One region of the Robertmurraya sp. FSL R5-0851 genome, then DNA from elsewhere that is predicted to be linked to it. Evidence: riboswitches for the same ligand, from Rfam matches in the RefSeq annotation. Region 1 holds a riboswitch; the other holds the start of a gene.

Region 1 (8,281 bases):
TCTCTCCTTCCTTCAATGACTTGATTATAAATGAGGTGGGGAGCTCCCATCCTTCGATTCAGCTAACATTTGAAACAGGCATGTGACATCTTTGTCACATGCCTGTTATTTTTACGAATTCATTACGATTAGGTAAAGTGAGCATAAAAGTTGACCCCTCACCTGGAGTCGATTGAACTGATATTTGTATTAGAAGGGAATCAGCCGCTTTTTTCGCTAAATATAATCCCATGCCCGTGGCCGAATGATCTTGATGGGTGGAAGTAGACGTGAACCCTTTTTCAAAAATCCGTGTCATGTCCCGTGGATCAATCCCGCGCCCGCAATCTTGTATTTCTATGACCATATGATCGTCTTTCTTTAAACTTCTTATGTAAATATCTGACTGGTTGCTGTATTTAACGGCATTGGTTAACAGTTGACGTAGGATAAAAGCGAACCATTTCGCATCTGTAAGGATCTCTCGTTCTTGTAGATTAATATCTATGCCAATGCCTTTTTGGATACACCAAGATTGTAAGGTCTTGATTTCTGGAATCACCAGAGTGTGAAGATCTAATTTTTCAATAAAAAGGTCATTCTCAATAAAGTAAAGCCGTTTTTGATGAAGTTGTTGGTCGAGTAATAGGTGAACTCGTAGCCATTCATGCGTGAGACTGGCCTTTGTTTTTTCATCAGGAATGCGGTCAATAATGAGATGCATGGCTGTTAAAGGAGTCTTTACTTCATGAATCCAGGCTAACAGCTGGTCCTTCTCATCCTCTAATGAGAGTTGATGGTGATTGAACTGATTTCTTAGCAATTCCGTTTGTTTATAGACACTTTTTTCTATCATTTCCTCAAAGGGGCTTTCTGCTTGAGGAATTTGAGACAAATCTAAGTTATTCTCCCACTCATCAATTCCTTTGAAAAAACGAGTCTCCTTTTGATATCTGATGAAAAGGAAGATCGAGAAGAGGAGAATGGATAAAAACACAATGTATAAAATGGGTTTGAGCGGAATCGCAGAATCGAGAAAAGCGACAAAGACCATTAAGAGATGGATGAAGACATAAAAGATTATCCAACTACGTCGTTCGGTTACGAATTTTTGGATCATGGTAAAGTGCCCTCTTCGATGGCGATATACCCTTGACCTACCTTGGTTTCTATATAGTGGCCAAGCTGTAACTCATCCAGTTTTTTTCGTAATCGATTGACGTTTACCGTTAGTGTATTATCACTAACAAACCGTTCATCGTCCCAAAGGCTTTTAATGATGTTTTCGCGGCTCACAATGCTGTTCTTTTTTTCGATTAATATTTTTAAAATGTACATTTCATTTTTGGTCAGCTCGATTGATCCGTTGTTGTTTGTTACTGTATTTTTCTCGTAATCCACTGTCGCACCACACCAGGTTTTCAAAATGACTGTATGATTGCTATAGTTGTAGACTCGGCGTAGAATCGCTTGGATTTTCGCAATTAACACGTCAAAATGGAAGGGCTTCTGAACAAAATCGTCTGCCCCTAGCTGCATGCTCATGACCATATCGGTTGGGTGGTCACGTGAAGAGAGGAAGATGATCGGCACATTAGAATGGGCTCTGATCAGGCGGCACCAGTGAAAACCATCGTATTTAGGAAGCTGTATATCAATGATGACTAGATCAGGCTTGACCTTTGTAAACTCCTCGAGAACAAGGGCGAAGTCTTCGATCCCGTGAACCTCATAAGACCACTGTGTCAGGCGATCTTTGATTTCATGAAAAAGACTAGAATCATCTTCAATTAGAAGAATCTTAAACATATATGTTCACCAACTTTCTTCATCATTGTAACGAAACCACAAACAAAAGAAAATTATTTGCATGTAAAAAAATAACAAATAATATAGTGACCCTCTTAAGTGTCCACCCCACACGGACAAAACTGCTATATTTGTCCACGAAGGGTGTCAGACACCCTAAATTGGATTTTCCTTTGAGTAAATAGTAAGTCCAGCCTTCCATGGGGGGAAAGAGGAGGGAATTTACTCAAACCTAGCATTCGCTTATTATGCAAATCAAAGATTGTTTTTCCTTTAGCACGATGAGTGCCCCCCGTAAAAGATTTAGCTGCTGAAAACAAAAGATTTAAGCATTGTGAATATGTTTTCCCTCTGTTCCTAAAGAAACATGTACATTTTAATGAATATGTGGTCAAATGAAATGTACTTTACATATTGCTTAATAAAAAGAATACGTTCGGTAAAATTAGTATTGTAAAGAAATTTTGAAAAGAGGCTGTTTTATGGATTTTACAGATTTCACCTTAAGTGAAGAAATATTGAGTACTTTAGCGAGCCTACAATATCAACAACCAACTGAAGTCCAAAAAAAGGTTATTCCACTTGTCATTGAGGAGCAGGATGTGATCGTTAAGTCACGCACAGGAAGTGGAAAAACAGCATCCTTTGCCATTCCGATTTGTGAAATGATTGATTGGGCAGAAAATAAACCGCAAGCTCTAGTGCTTACCCCAACTAGAGAGTTAGCTGTACAGATCAAAGAAGATTTTATAAATATCGGCCGTTTAAAACGAATCAATGCAGTAGAAATATACGGAAAGCAATCCTTTATGTATCAAAAAACGAAGCTTAAGCAAAAGACTCATGTCGTTGTAGGGACACCAGGTCGCTTGCTCGATCATATTCAAAAAGGCACCCTTCTACTCGATCAAGTTCGATTCCTTGTCATTGACGAGGCGGACGAAATGCTAAATATGGGCTTTATCGAGCAAGTAGAGGCCATTATACAGGCGGTTCCGGACAAAAGAATCACCATGCTCTTTTCAGCCACTCTTCCAGATACCGTAAAAAAACTAGCCCAAAACTATTTGCAAGCACCTATTGAGGTGGAAATGGAAGCTTTAAGCACTTCAACTGGATTAATTGAGCATTCCTTATATTGGGTGGAGGAACAGGAAAAGCTGCAATTATTGCAAAACGTAACGATTATCGAAAACCCGGATAGCTGTATCATTTTTTGCCGGACAAAGGACCGTGTGGATATGGTGGTCGATCATTTAACAGAGCTTGGATATGATTGCGATAAAATTCATGGTGGAATGATTCAGGAAGATCGTCTTGAAGTGATGAGTGAATTTAAACGGGGAGAGTTTCGCTACCTGATCGCAACCGATGTGGCAGCCCGTGGAATTGATATTGAAAATATTTCACTCGTGGTAAACTTTGATATTCCATACGAAAAAGAAAGCTATGTGCATCGTACAGGAAGAACCGGTCGGGCGGGGATGAAAGGCAAAGCTACTACCTTTGTTACAGAAAGAGAAAGACGACTGCTAGAAGAAATTGAGCAGCTTATTGGTTTTCACATTCCACAAAAGGAGAAACCTGCTTCGGGGCAGGTGGAGAGATTACGATCTGCCTTTGAAGAGAAGATTGGTTCAGAGCCAGAAATAAAGCAACTAAAGAGTGAAGAACTCAATAAGGATATCACCAAGCTCTATTTTAATGGCGGAAAGAAAAAGAAGCTGCGCGCCGTGGATTTTGTCGGAACCATTTGTAAAATTGAGGGTGTTTCTGCACAGGATATCGGAATTATCACGATTCTTGACACAGTTTCTTATGTAGAAATCCTAAATGGCAAAGGGCCACAGGTGTTGTCCGAAATGAAACATACCACGGTAAAAGGGAAACAATTAAAGGTTCATATAGCCAGAAAATAAGCACTTCCTAAGGGGTGCTTTTTTAATTGACAAAAAAAGAACGAAACCAATTGACAGAATCTTACTCATGATTTAATATTATCATTATCAATAATGATAATAAAAACAAGGGGGATTTACTATGATTAGCAATGCAGTGATCTTGAGCATGGTCGCAGTTATCATATTTTCCATTCTTCTATTTGTGAGTGCCATTCTGATGACAAAAAAACAGGTAGGCATTTCTCTGAAGCCGTTAATAATAGGGAGCATTGGGTTTGTTATTATCACTCAAGTATTAGAGAAACTTCTTCATGTTCTCGTCATAACCAGTTTTCCAAACTATGCGGACCATCCATGGTTATTTGGATTATATGGCGGTTTAGCTGCAGGGATTTTCGAGGAATTGGGACGGTATATCTTATTTATCTGGCTGTTAAAAAAATATCAGGATTACAGGGGTGGCCTGTCTTTCGGGGTAGGCTGGGGTGGCATTGAAGCCGTAGTTATTGCCCTTTCAACGGTGGTACCATTTCTTCTTTTTGCAACGATGATCAATGCAGGTACATTTGATTCATCTATAGGAGCCAGTCTTCCAAGTGATCAGGCAGCAACCATTAAAGAGACGTTATTAAATCAAGGAATCTCTCACTACTTATGGGCAATACCAGAGCGTTTCTTTGCTCTCTATATGCAAATCGCTTTCACTTTACTTGTTTTACTAGCGGTCATTAAAAAGAAGTTTCAATACGTACTGCTTGCTATAATTGCTCATGCGGCGATTGATTTTCCTTTAGTATTCTTCCAAACTGGATACATCAAGAGTTTATGGATCATTGAGTTATACATTGCCTTCATCGGAGTTCTATCTTTCTTCATTATAAAAAGATTAAGAAAATTGCTGATCGGGTAAAAATACCTGAGGCAAAAGTCGGTTTTGATAAAGTATAATAAAAGAAGGCTGTTTTCGTAAATTGGTTGTTTTGGAAAAATCCCAAATGCCGGATTTTTCCCCGTATAACGCTGGGTTTTTTTGACTATTTGGAGAGTAGCTCTTTTCTAAGGATGAAAATATTCTTATACCTTATAGTTAAATTCCTAAAAAGTATGTATATAGCAACAATGTTTTAGAAAAGAGCCTAAAAGAAAAACTGTAAAAGGCAAACTTTACCGAAAGGGAAGGACGCAAAGCCGTGAGCCTAATCGCTTATCATGCGAATGGTCGTCAGGTTGCCAGGTCTCATTTTGTGAGCCTCGGCTTGCAGAATGGGGGAACGTAAAATGAAAAAGCTTGTTGTATCTATGATTATGGTGTTGCTTTTTTCAATGGGAGGCTTTGGATCAAACATGAGTGCTTCTACGGTAGATCGCTCCACATGGCTTTGGAATCCGTGGGACATTGTGAGCAATGAAACAGGAACCTTAAGCTTTCTTGAACAAAAGCAAATCAACAAAGTGTATGTACAAATTGACCGTGATATCCCTATGAATGTATATCGTAGCTTTATTACGAAGGCATCCGTAAAAGGAATAAAAGTATATGCTCTAGACGGAGCACCAAGCTGGGTAGCTCCAAAAGGATATCGAAATCAAGATGCGTTAATGAATTGGTTGAAAACCTATCAAGCAGGATCAACCGCTTCGCAAAAATTTACAGGCATTCATTTAGATGTAGAGCCTTACTTATATAGCGGTTGGAATACGAATAGAGCGGCAACTGTCAAAAGCTTTCAAGAGTTAATCACAAAAGCGAATACCTCTGCTGCAGGTTTAAAACTGCCACTTGAAGCCGACCTGCCATTCTGGTTTGATGAAGTGTCTTATAACAATACGTATGGCAAAGGAAATCTAGCAGAGTGGGTTATTACAAAAACGAATAGTGTAACAATTATGGCCTACCGTGACAGTGCTCCTGCCATCATTGAAATTGTAAAAAATGAAGTAGCCTTTGCTGGCAAACACCATAAGGCATTAGTCATCGGTGTAGAAACAGGGGCAACAGACGAAGGCGATATGATTTCCTTTTTTGAAGAAGGGGAAGCCTACATGAACGAACAGCTGGCTTCCGTTGCCTCACATTACGGAACAAGCCCTGGATATAAGGGGTTGGCTATCCACCATGTGGGAAGCTGGAAAACCATGAAACCATAACGAAAGAAAGCTAGCAGGGATAGAAACCTGCTAGTTTTCTTTAATTAAGATATGAACGTAACTGTTGTAGTTTTGCTTTTCCAAAGTGACCCTCTAGGCTTGCTAAAGCACTTTCTACTACAAATTGCCTCTTATTATTAGGTTGCAAAAGTTCTTCTAGAATAAAATCAAGTAGCTCAATATATTTCACAGAGTCGGGCATATTCATGCTCTCTTTTTTCAGACTCATGATTTCTAGAGTTAGCTTTTCTTGATAAGATTTATCTTTTTTATGACAAGTTGGAGACCAATCATCCAACAGTTCTGGTGAAAGAAGTTGCTCACCGGTTTCCCCGACATTCTTCATTAACGCCACAAGTCGATTGACACTATATCTGACTACTCGCTCAGGATTACTCTTTAAGCTATTCGCCATTCTCTCGTACTTAAGGTTATGGTGGAAAATAGCTGTAAACATAATGGCAGCATCCAGAAGATAAGGCTTCTTGCTCTCTCCAAAAATTTCATCAAAGCGTTCGTATACCCAACGTAACATTCGTAACTGAAAATCACTAATAAACTTTTTTAACTCAGAATCATTTAAAAATAGTACTTCTTCGTATAAAGGAATCAGTTTACTCGCTCGATTCGTCTTCACTTGCAGCTCCATTTGCTTAATGAACACTTCAATATCTGACGGGTCTTTTCCAATTAAGAGTTCGTTTCTTTCGTGCTCAAACTTTTTTTGTATCACTCGGAAAATGGCCATAAGTAGTTCGTTCTTGGAAGAAAAGTAATTATAAAAGGTTCCTTTAGAAATACTACTATAATCCAAAATGTCTTGAATGGAGGTTGCTTGAAATCCCTTTTCTACAAAAAGCTGATGTGCTGTATCGATAACATGTTGCTTCCGATCTTTCATCGTATCACCTGAATTCATATTTGGACTCACTGTATAAAAATATAGTAACTTATTTTTCTGAAGGTTACAAACCCATTATTTAGCTGTGTTTTTCCATTGCATTTTTTGTACTGAGGGTATAATATATGTTAAGTATATAACTGAAGTACATTTTATTGGACTTATAGTATAGGGGGAACATACATGGCTGAAAAACAAGATAAACGGCCGCCATACGGAATTATTGGAGTTCTGTTAATTGGGGCTTTCATCACGTTTTTAAATAACACCTTATTAAATATTGCTTTGCCATCCATCATGAAGGATTTAGAGGTAGAAGCTGCCACGGTTCAATGGTTAACTACAGGCTTTATGCTCGTTAACGGGATATTAATTCCGGCTACGGCCTTCTTAATACAGAAATATTCTGTTCGTAATTTATTTTTAGTCGCTATGAGTTTATTCACGATCGGTACACTAGTTGCTGGTGTGGCTCACGAATTTCCGATTCTTTTAGCAGGACGTATGCTTCAGGCATCCGGATCGGCCATTATGATGCCATTGCTTATGAACGTCATGCTTGTTAGCTTCCCAATTGAAAAAAGAGGAACAGCGATGGGGGTATTTGGTTTAATTATCATGTTTGCGCCAGCGATTGGACCTACCTTATCAGGGTGGATTATTGAGCACTATGATTGGAGAATGCTTTTCCACTTTATTACCCCTATTTCAGTAGTAGTGGTATTAATCGGATTCTTCCTTTTAAAAGATAAGAAAGAAAAGAGTAATCTTCGTTTAGACTTTTTCTCCTTACTTTTATCAAGTATTGGATTTGGTGGAATCCTTTACGGCTTCAGCTCAGCAGGAAGCAAGGGCTGGGACAGTCCGCATGTGTACCTGGCGATTGCCGTCGGTTTCATTTCGCTAGTAACATTTATTTTAAAACAAATGAAGCAAGACACTCCGTTGTTAAACTTTGGAGTGTTTAAATACCCAATGTTTGCCTTGTCATCTACTATTTCCATGGTAACCAACATGGCATTGTTCTCAGGAATGATCCTTATTCCCATTTATGTTCAAACGATTCGTGGAATTTCTCCACTGGACGCAGGGCTAATGCTCCTACCAGGTGCCATCGCCATGGCGATTATGTCTCCTATTACGGGGAGATTGTTTGATAAATTTGGTGGGCGAGTATTGGCGCTTATTGGTTTAGGAATCACGGTGATCACTACGTATGAGTTTAGTCAGTTAACGGTAGATTTAAGCTATACCCACTTAGTTATCCTTTACACGGTCCGGATGATCGGGATGTCATTTGTTATGATGCCTGTTTCAACAAACGGATTAAATCAACTTCCGACGCGTTTCTATCCACATGGTACAGCAATGAACAATACGTTAAACCAAGTGGCTGGGGCAATCGGAACCGCATTACTCGTTACAGTTATGTCCAATCGTACAGAAACACACGCTCAAGAACTAGCTGACGAAGCGATGAAGACGGCAGCCGGTCAAGGAGCAGGAGTCGCACAGCCAACTGCTGAAATGATCGCTCAAATGA
Region 2 (8,281 bases), 1.9 Mb from region 1:
AGAGATTTTTGGACCTGTAGTGGCGTTCTGTAAAGCTCGTGACTTCGACCATATGATGACGATTGCCAATAACACAGACTACGGTTTAACAGGAGCTCTGATTTCTAATAATCGTGCCCATATCGAAAGAGCGAGAAAAGAGTTCCACGTAGGAAATCTTTACTTCAACCGTACGTGTACAGGGGCCATCGTTGGGTACCAGCCATTTGGTGGATTCAATATGTCAGGTACTGACTCAAAAGCAGGCGGACCAGACTACCTGGTATTACACATGCAAGCGAAAACAACTTCTGAAATGTTCTAATTGAATTCTGGCTCGGGCTGCACGTACCAATGTGCAGCCCCGATATAATGGGGGAGAAAGAGAATGATAGAGGCGATTTCAAAAAACTTCTTTTTAAAAGTATCGCAAAACAAGTCGATGAACAAAGCTGCTCGAAAATGGGGTCTTCGCTTTGGGGCTAGTCAGGTCGTTGCGGGAGAAACGATTGACACAGCGATTACAGCGGTAAAAAAGTTAAATAAAAATGGAATCGTTGCCACACTCGATCATCTTGGTGAGTTTGTATCGAGCAAAGCAGAAGCTAGTGAAGCAACTGATTATTGTGTACGTACATTACATGCGATGGCATCTGCGAAGGTAGATGGCAATCTTTCAGTAAAAATGACGCAATTAGGTTTAGACATCGATAAGCAGTTTTGCTTAGACAATATGAGAAAAATCGTCTCCACGGCAATACAATACAACAACTTCGTTCGGATTGACATGGAGGATTCCACACGCACTCAAATTACACTAGATATTTTAAAGGAATTACGCAAAGATTATGATAATGTTGGTACAGTAATTCAAGCGTATTTGTATCGATCAGAGACAGACGTGAGAGAATTAGTGGGAGTTCCGCTTCGCTTAGTTAAAGGAGCGTACAAGGAGCCTGCAGAAGTCGCTTATCAGGAAAAGACTGACGTGGACAAGAACTATATGACGATCATTAAAGAGCATTTAAAAAGTGGAAGCTACACGGCAATTGCCAGCCATGACCACAACATCATTGCGAAGGTGAAGGAATTTACCAACCAAGAAAACATTCCTACCTCTCAATTTGAATTTCAATTTTTATACGGTTTTCGTAATGAACTTCAGCAAAGTCTCGTAAAAGAAGGCTACAAAGTTCGTGTGTATGTTCCGTTTGGGGATGACTGGTTCGGCTACTTTATGCGTCGTTTGGCGGAAAGACCGCAAAACATTGCGTTTGCTTTTAAAGGATTCTTTTTTAAATAAGGCTCTTTTCTAAAACATTGTTGCTAAATAAAAGTGTAATAAGAAGAGAAGCGTGAATGTGGAGATTCAGGCTTCTTTTTTGCTGAAAGTTGAAATCTCCCTTTTTATACGTGTAAAAGCGATAAAATCTATCATTTCTTCCTTCGATAATGATTCTCCGTCCAATGTGAGTGCCATTGATTCCTCCTCAACTAGTTTGGTTAGCTCTAACGATTGCTCACTTCGTCCAAGAATATGGTCCACACTTGTTTCAAATAAATCGGCAATATCAGATAATGCCTGCAGAGAAGGCTCTCTATATCCATACTCATAACCTGCGTATGTACTTTTTGCGATTTCTAGACGATCTGCCGTTTCCTGCATCGACCACTTTCTACTTTTCCTCAAAGTTACTAATCGAGATAACACGGTTCATTCTTCCTCCAATGACTGATTGTTTTGTTCATTATAGCATGTTAGTAATGACAAGAATACAAAAATGTGCGCGAATTGAAAACAAATATTGCTTTATTTAATGATTTTATTATAATAAGCTTATAATAAATTGCAAATCGCGTACATATACGTAGAGGAGAAGAGAAACCATGAAAAAAATATTACTGCTTGCAACTGGAGGGACCATTGCATCGTTAGAGGGAAAGGACGGATTGGTTCCAGGACTAGCGCCAGTGGACCTGTTAAGCTATTCTTCGGATGTATCCTTGGCTGCTGATGTGACTTGCGAGATTTTAATGAATAGAGACAGTACGAATATGCAGCCGGAACACTGGATAGAAATGGCGTCTAAAATTGCTGATAACTACGATCAATATGATGGATTTGTTATTACGCATGGAACTGACACGCTAGGGTATACATCTTCTGCATTATCCTATATGCTGCAGGGTTTAAATAAGCCGGTTGTAGTTACGGGATCTCAAGTTCCGATTAGTTTTAAAAGAACAGATGCGATTAAAAATCTAAACGACGCCATCTGCTTTGCTTGTGAAAACGTTGGTGGAGTTTATGTTGTTTTTGATGGACGAGTGATCATTGGGACAAGAGCGGTAAAAATGAGAACGAAAAGCTTTGATGCGTTTGAAAGTATTAATCATCCTTATGTAGCACAAGTAAGAGAAAACAAGGTTACGTATTACTGGAGACCAGAGCAAACGATTCAGTCATTAAAATTAGATGTTAGTCTTTGCCCAGATGTGTTTGTTCTTACCTTACATCCAGGTACGAAGCCTGAAATTTTTGATTACTTAAAAGGACTGTATAAGGGAATTATAATTGAAAGCTATGGAAACGGTGGGGTTCCATTCGAGGAAAGAAGCTTGCTACCAAAGATTAAAGAATTGACTGAAGCAGGTGTTGCAGTTCTCATTTCGACACAGTGTCTAGAAGAAGGTGGAGATCTGTATTTATATGAAGTCGGACGGAAAGTAAGTCAGTACAATGTGATCGTCTCCGGAGATATGAATAAAGAAGCAATCGTACCGAAGCTAATGTGGGCTTTAGGTCAAACGGACGATCTGTCTCAGGTGAAAGAAATGATGGAAACACCGATTTCGTATGATCTATCCGTTGAATGGGGTCAAGAAGAGTGAGACAAGCCTATCATTTATTTCTTTTACATGTAGGGATTGCCCTAGTAGCGATTAATATTCACTTTTTTCTAGCACCTAATCAATTTGCTGCCGGAGGATTAGGTGGTTTGACGATTGTGATGCATCACTTTTTTCCTAACGTTTCGATTGGTTTACTAATGTTATGTTTTAATGTAGTTTTGTTTGGATTAGGTTTCATGTTTCTCGGTTTTAGCTTTGGTCTAAAGACGATTTACTCTAGCTTTATGTTATCGTTTATGGTTTGGTTGTTTGGGGAAGTTGCTCCGATGGCTGAACCTCTAAGTGAAGATAAACTGATTCAACTGATGGTCGGTGTATTAATTGCTGCACTGGGATTGGTCATCGTGATGAAAGAGGGAGCTTCAACCGGAGGAATGGACCTGATCGGCATGATATTAAATAAGTATTTTTCAATTGATATAGGTAAAGCTGTGTTGTTTTCCGATATGATTATCGTACTGCTGTCGATTGTTGCGTTTGGTGTGGAAAATGGGTTATATGCACTATTTGGAATTGTGTTAAGAGGGGTCGTTATTGACTATTTAATTCAACAGTTTAGTTTAACGAAGGAAGTTGTCATTATTAGCTATAAATGCGATTTAATTAAGAACTTTATTATTGAAAATCTAGGCCGCAGTGCTACCGTGCATGAAGCCAAAGGAGCCTTTAGCAACGAGCAAAAGGAAGTCATAACAATCGTCCTAAAACGAAGCGAGTTTCATTCGTTGAAAAAATATATTAATGAAATCGACAAACGAGCTTTTATTAGTGTACATAATATGAGTGAGGTCGTCGGAAATGGATTTAAGAGTATGGTTTAGGTGGAAAAATCTCGTGTTACATTTCTGAAATATATGTAATATACAAAAAAGCAATCATTATTTTCTTAAGTAAACCTGGTAATTACACCCATCATATTAGTGGATAAAGCCCGGTCTATCAATATATTGTGTCAATAAAATTTATTTGTCCAATAATTGGAACATGCACGGGTATATTACATCTGGTAACCTTCTTGGTATCGACAACAAGGAGGTATTTTTTATGAAAAACATTCTAAAAAAACTACTTGTTCTCTCTACTCTATCGTTCACATTGGTTGGGTTCGAAACTACTTCGAGCGCAGCTGAACAAACTCTTTCAGTGAAAAGTGGAGAAACATCTTGGAAAGTAGTAAGCAAAACGGATAACTCTGCTCTAGAATTAATAAAAGAGAATCATGATAAATTTCCAACATTATATGAAAAGGAAATTGATGTTACAGATCAGGAAAAGGAATTGATGGCCCGACTCGTAAGCGCGGAAGCAAAAGGAGAGCCGTACGAAGGGAAAGTGGCTGTGGCAGAAGTTATTATTAACCGAGTAGAGCATGAAGAATTCCCTGACACAGTAAAAGAAGTTGTATATGAGCAGGTATCTGGTACGTATGCATTTTCTCCTGTTCAAAATGGAGAGATTAACAAGCCAGCGGATGTGGAATCAGTGGAAGCGGTAGAAGAGGCTCTAGTTGACAAAGAGAATGATTCAGAGGCTATATATTTTTATAATCCGGAAATCGCAACGGACACATGGATTTTATCAAGACAAGTGATAGAAACAATTGGAAACCATCGATTTGCGATTTAAAAACCAGGGAAAAAAAACCATGGTTTTTCTATTGAATAATGTATTGCTTTAATGCTTGTTGTAAAGTTCCTAATGTTTTTGTCTTCATAAAGAAGGAGGAAATATCTAAATGAATCATCTTTTTAACCACTTCGGCACGTAAACCAGTAATAATCGAATGGCAACCCATCATGGAAGTACCATCGATGATTTTCATGAGATGATCGATCACGTCGGGTTCCATATTGCCAATTCCTGATAAATCAATAATTAACGTTTGAATTCGTAGTCTTCCAATTTCTGTGAGAACCTTTTCTTCAAGTATGGCCGTTCGGAAGGAGTCTACGGTCCCAATTAAAGGCAAAATACATACAGAAGAAGTGATTGGAATAATAGGTACTGATAGATTTTCAACTAGTTGTCTTTGTGCAACAATTAGGGCATCTTTGTAATTTGAATAACTGATAAAGAAAGTATTCAAAAACTGGTCGACACGGTTATTAATTTGTAGCTCGAGATGAAAGAAGTCATCCAAATCATATTTGTTGGAAAGATTGTTAAACGATTGAATAAATCTCCAAAGTGTACGCCTTATCGCTTGAACCCACTCCAGTTTGAAGGATAATTCAATTGAATGGGTTGCCCAGACAATTCCCTCCTGCTTGGCAAAAGCTTTCAGTGCATCTTCATTACCATCAATAATGTCAATGACCAGCTTTTGAGCATTCGAGACTAAGTTGATATTACCGATCCTTAGTATTTCATCGATCCGATCTTTTACATTTACAGCCTCTAGAAGAAGTGAGTTCTTAAATTTATCTTTATTTTCTTCAATAAAGTATTTTAAGTCAAAAGAAGCTTGATATGTAAGTTCCATAAGATGTTCCCCCTTTTACATTTCCCCAAGAACTGATACCCGTAAAATGTATTTGATAAACATGTTTTTACAATAAATATTAATTATATATTTAATGAGGAAAAAGAACGATTTTTTAATTAAAAAAACAGTGACTTTTATCATAGTTATCGACTATTTTCGACAAATCTTCTATAATATGTTTGCTAAAATATAAAATAAAATTGAAAAAGGCAAACTCATTGAAAGGTGGGGACGCAAAGCTACAGGTCTAAGGTTCAAAAGGAACTAGGATGGCTGAGTTGCCAAGGGAATAATCGGAAGACCTATATCCCTTTTGGTATAGGTCTTTTCTGTATTTCTTTAAATTTATTGGCCATACACCTTTAACATTACAATAGAAATATAACAGAAGAGAAGAAGGTCATGTCATGAGCAACCAAAAATTCGATTTATTGGAGAAAGTGTTTCATACAAGTAATGATTACTTAATTGTAAAAGATGTTAATGGAAGATGGATCGAAGCAAATAAAAAGACCCTGCAATTATTTGATATTGAGGAAGGGGCATATAAGGGAAAAACGGATGAACAACTTGCACAGAAATACAAAAAGTTTGAGAACTATGGTCCTATTTGTGTTCATTCAGACAATCAAGCGTGGGTAAGTAAAACAGAATTTCAATTAAAAGAATCGTTTCGTATGGATGGGAATGACTATACATTTCATGTTAGAAAGATTCCACTTTATGATGAGAACGGTTATGCAGATAGTTTAGTCGTAGTAGGTAGAAATATTACGGAGCAAGAAAAATACCAAGCCATTAGTGATAAACAGTATAAAGCCTTACAAATGATTGCGTCAGGTGAACCATTAATTGATGTTTTTCGAAATATTGTGAATGCTGTGGAGGTACTATCTAGTAACAGTATTTGCTCGATAATGTTTTATGAAGAGAGTGAGAATTGGTTACGTAACGGATATTCACATAGCTTTCCAGATGGATTTTTAAAGAAAATCGACCGGTTTCCAGTTGGTTTGAACTATGCATCTTGTGGACATGCTGCTTTCACGAAAGAGATAGCAATTGTCTCGGATATTGAAACTGACCCATCTTGGTCTAATTGGAAAACGATCCCTTTGAGCTATCAATTGCATTCTTGTTGGTCGATTCCCATTCTGTCGTCAAAAGGAGAATTATTCGGTACATTTGCGATCTATCATCCTGAAGTAAGAAAACCAAAGTCGTATGAAATCGAATTACTTAAAGTATTTAGTTATTTAACTGGATTAGCGATTGAAAGGGATAATCAGGTAAAAGAAATCCAATACTTGGCATCTCATGACACATTAACAAATCTCCCGAATATCCGATTTTTAAAGGATGTTATTGATCGTTTAATTAGTAGACAAGATGAGTTTGCGATTTTGTTTATTGATTTAGACCGATTTAAGCCTATTAATGATACCTTCGGACACGCGGTAGGAGATCAGGTGTTAAGTGAAGTAGCAAGGCGGATAAACTCAAATATCCCGAAGAAAGGGATCGTCACCCGTATGGGTGGTGATGAATTTGTCATCCTTTTAAGAAAAATGAAAATTGAGAAACAACCAAAAGCAGTGGCAGAAAAAATATTACAAGAAATAAAAGAACCGATAATAATAAATGACAGAGAGTTTTACGTATCAGCTAGTATTGGGATCAGTATGTACCCATTTCATGGTCATACAGGGGACATATTAATTAGAAATGCAGATGTTGCGATGTATAGTGTAAAAGGCGAGGATGGACAATCCATCCAAATGTTCAATGATTCCCTCACGAAGCACGGTACAGAATTATTTATGTTACAAGGAGAACTTCGTGAAGCAATCAAGCAAGAGCAATTTTTTATACAATATCAACCGAAAATTCAATTGGCAACAGGTAAATTTACTGGTCTAGAAGCACTCATCAGATGGAAGCATCCACTGAAGGGGAACATCAGTCCTGACACATTTATCCCATTAGCAGAGGAAAGTGGATTTATTGATGCGTTAGGAGAATGGGTTCTCCGGGAAGTATGTTTACAGGTAAAGAAGTGGAGGGAGACAAACCTAGCACATTTACCTGTTGCAGTAAATGTGTCTGTGAGACAATTTGTTTTAAATGATATCCCCAGTTTAGTGGAAGATATTCTAGCAGAATATGATCTACCATCCGAATCAATTGAGATTGAAATTACAGAAAGTGTGCTAAGTAAGCATGAATATTTAATTCAAAATGCAGTTAGCAAGCTTCAAGAAATTGGAGTGAAAGTGTCAATTGATGATTTTGGGACAGGATATGCTTCAATGACGTATTTAAAACAATTTCGTGCAAATAAAATCAAAATTGATCGTTCTTTTATCAGCTCTCTTCCACATGATGTAAATGAAGCAGCCATCGTTTCTGCGGTTATTACATTAGCGCGTGATTTACATATGGATGTTATTGCAGAGGGCATTGAGACGAAGGAACAACTCGACTTTTTATTAGAAAAAGGCTGTTCTGAAGGCCAAGGGTACTATTTCAGTCGTCCGGTATCTTCAAATGAAATCGAGGAACTATTTGAAAGAGTAAATAAATTTAAAAGGGAGTGAAAACTTTGAAAGTTGGATTGATCGGCTTAGGAAATATGGGTTTACCGATGGCTGAAAATCTTTTGAAAAATGGCTATGAATTAGTAGTATACAATCGGACGAAAAGTAAATGCCATGACCTAACCACAAAAGGAGCCATTATAGCTAACACTCCTGCTGAAGCAGCAAGACAAACGAATATCGTACTTACTATTCTTTCTGACGATACAGCATTGGAGAACGTTGTGTTTGGTGAGGAAGGAATACTTGCGGGGTTACAACCAGGAGGCATTCATGTGTCTATCAGTACCATCAGTGTGTACTTGGC

The links. A riboswitch is a leader RNA that binds a small molecule or an ion and turns the genes downstream of it on or off. The one in region 1 is predicted to bind cyclic di-GMP.
Region 2: it holds a riboswitch for cyclic di-GMP, as region 1 does, so the genes downstream of both, MKX65_RS12845 (EAL domain-containing protein) here and MKX65_RS03250 (amidase) in region 1, are expected to answer to the same signal.

What each region holds. Positions count from the first base shown of each region.
Region 1 is NZ_JBBOOE010000001.1:620,761-629,041, forward strand. It holds gene MKX65_RS03230 (sensor histidine kinase) at 95-1,099, opposite strand; gene MKX65_RS03235 (response regulator transcription factor) at 1,096-1,788, opposite strand; gene MKX65_RS03240 (DEAD/DEAH box helicase) at 2,271-3,707, shown strand; gene MKX65_RS03245 (YhfC family glutamic-type intramembrane protease) at 3,829-4,599, shown strand; cyclic di-GMP riboswitch class I at 4,836-4,924, shown strand; gene MKX65_RS03250 (amidase) at 4,968-5,837, shown strand; gene MKX65_RS03255 (TetR/AcrR family transcriptional regulator) at 5,878-6,756, opposite strand; gene MKX65_RS03260 (DHA2 family efflux MFS transporter permease subunit) at 6,922-8,281, shown strand, end outside.
Region 2 is NZ_JBBOOE010000001.1:2,522,777-2,531,057, reverse strand. It holds gene pruA (L-glutamate gamma-semialdehyde dehydrogenase) at 1-304, shown strand, start outside; gene MKX65_RS12875 (proline dehydrogenase family protein) at 368-1,282, shown strand; gene MKX65_RS12870 (helix-turn-helix domain-containing protein) at 1,349-1,690, opposite strand; gene MKX65_RS12865 (asparaginase) at 1,867-2,871, shown strand; gene MKX65_RS12860 (YitT family protein) at 2,868-3,713, shown strand; gene MKX65_RS12855 (cell wall hydrolase) at 3,937-4,518, shown strand; gene MKX65_RS12850 (STAS domain-containing protein) at 4,547-5,374, opposite strand; cyclic di-GMP riboswitch class I at 5,576-5,663, shown strand; gene MKX65_RS12845 (EAL domain-containing protein) at 5,785-7,974, shown strand; gene MKX65_RS12840 (NAD(P)-binding domain-containing protein) at 7,980-8,281, shown strand, end outside.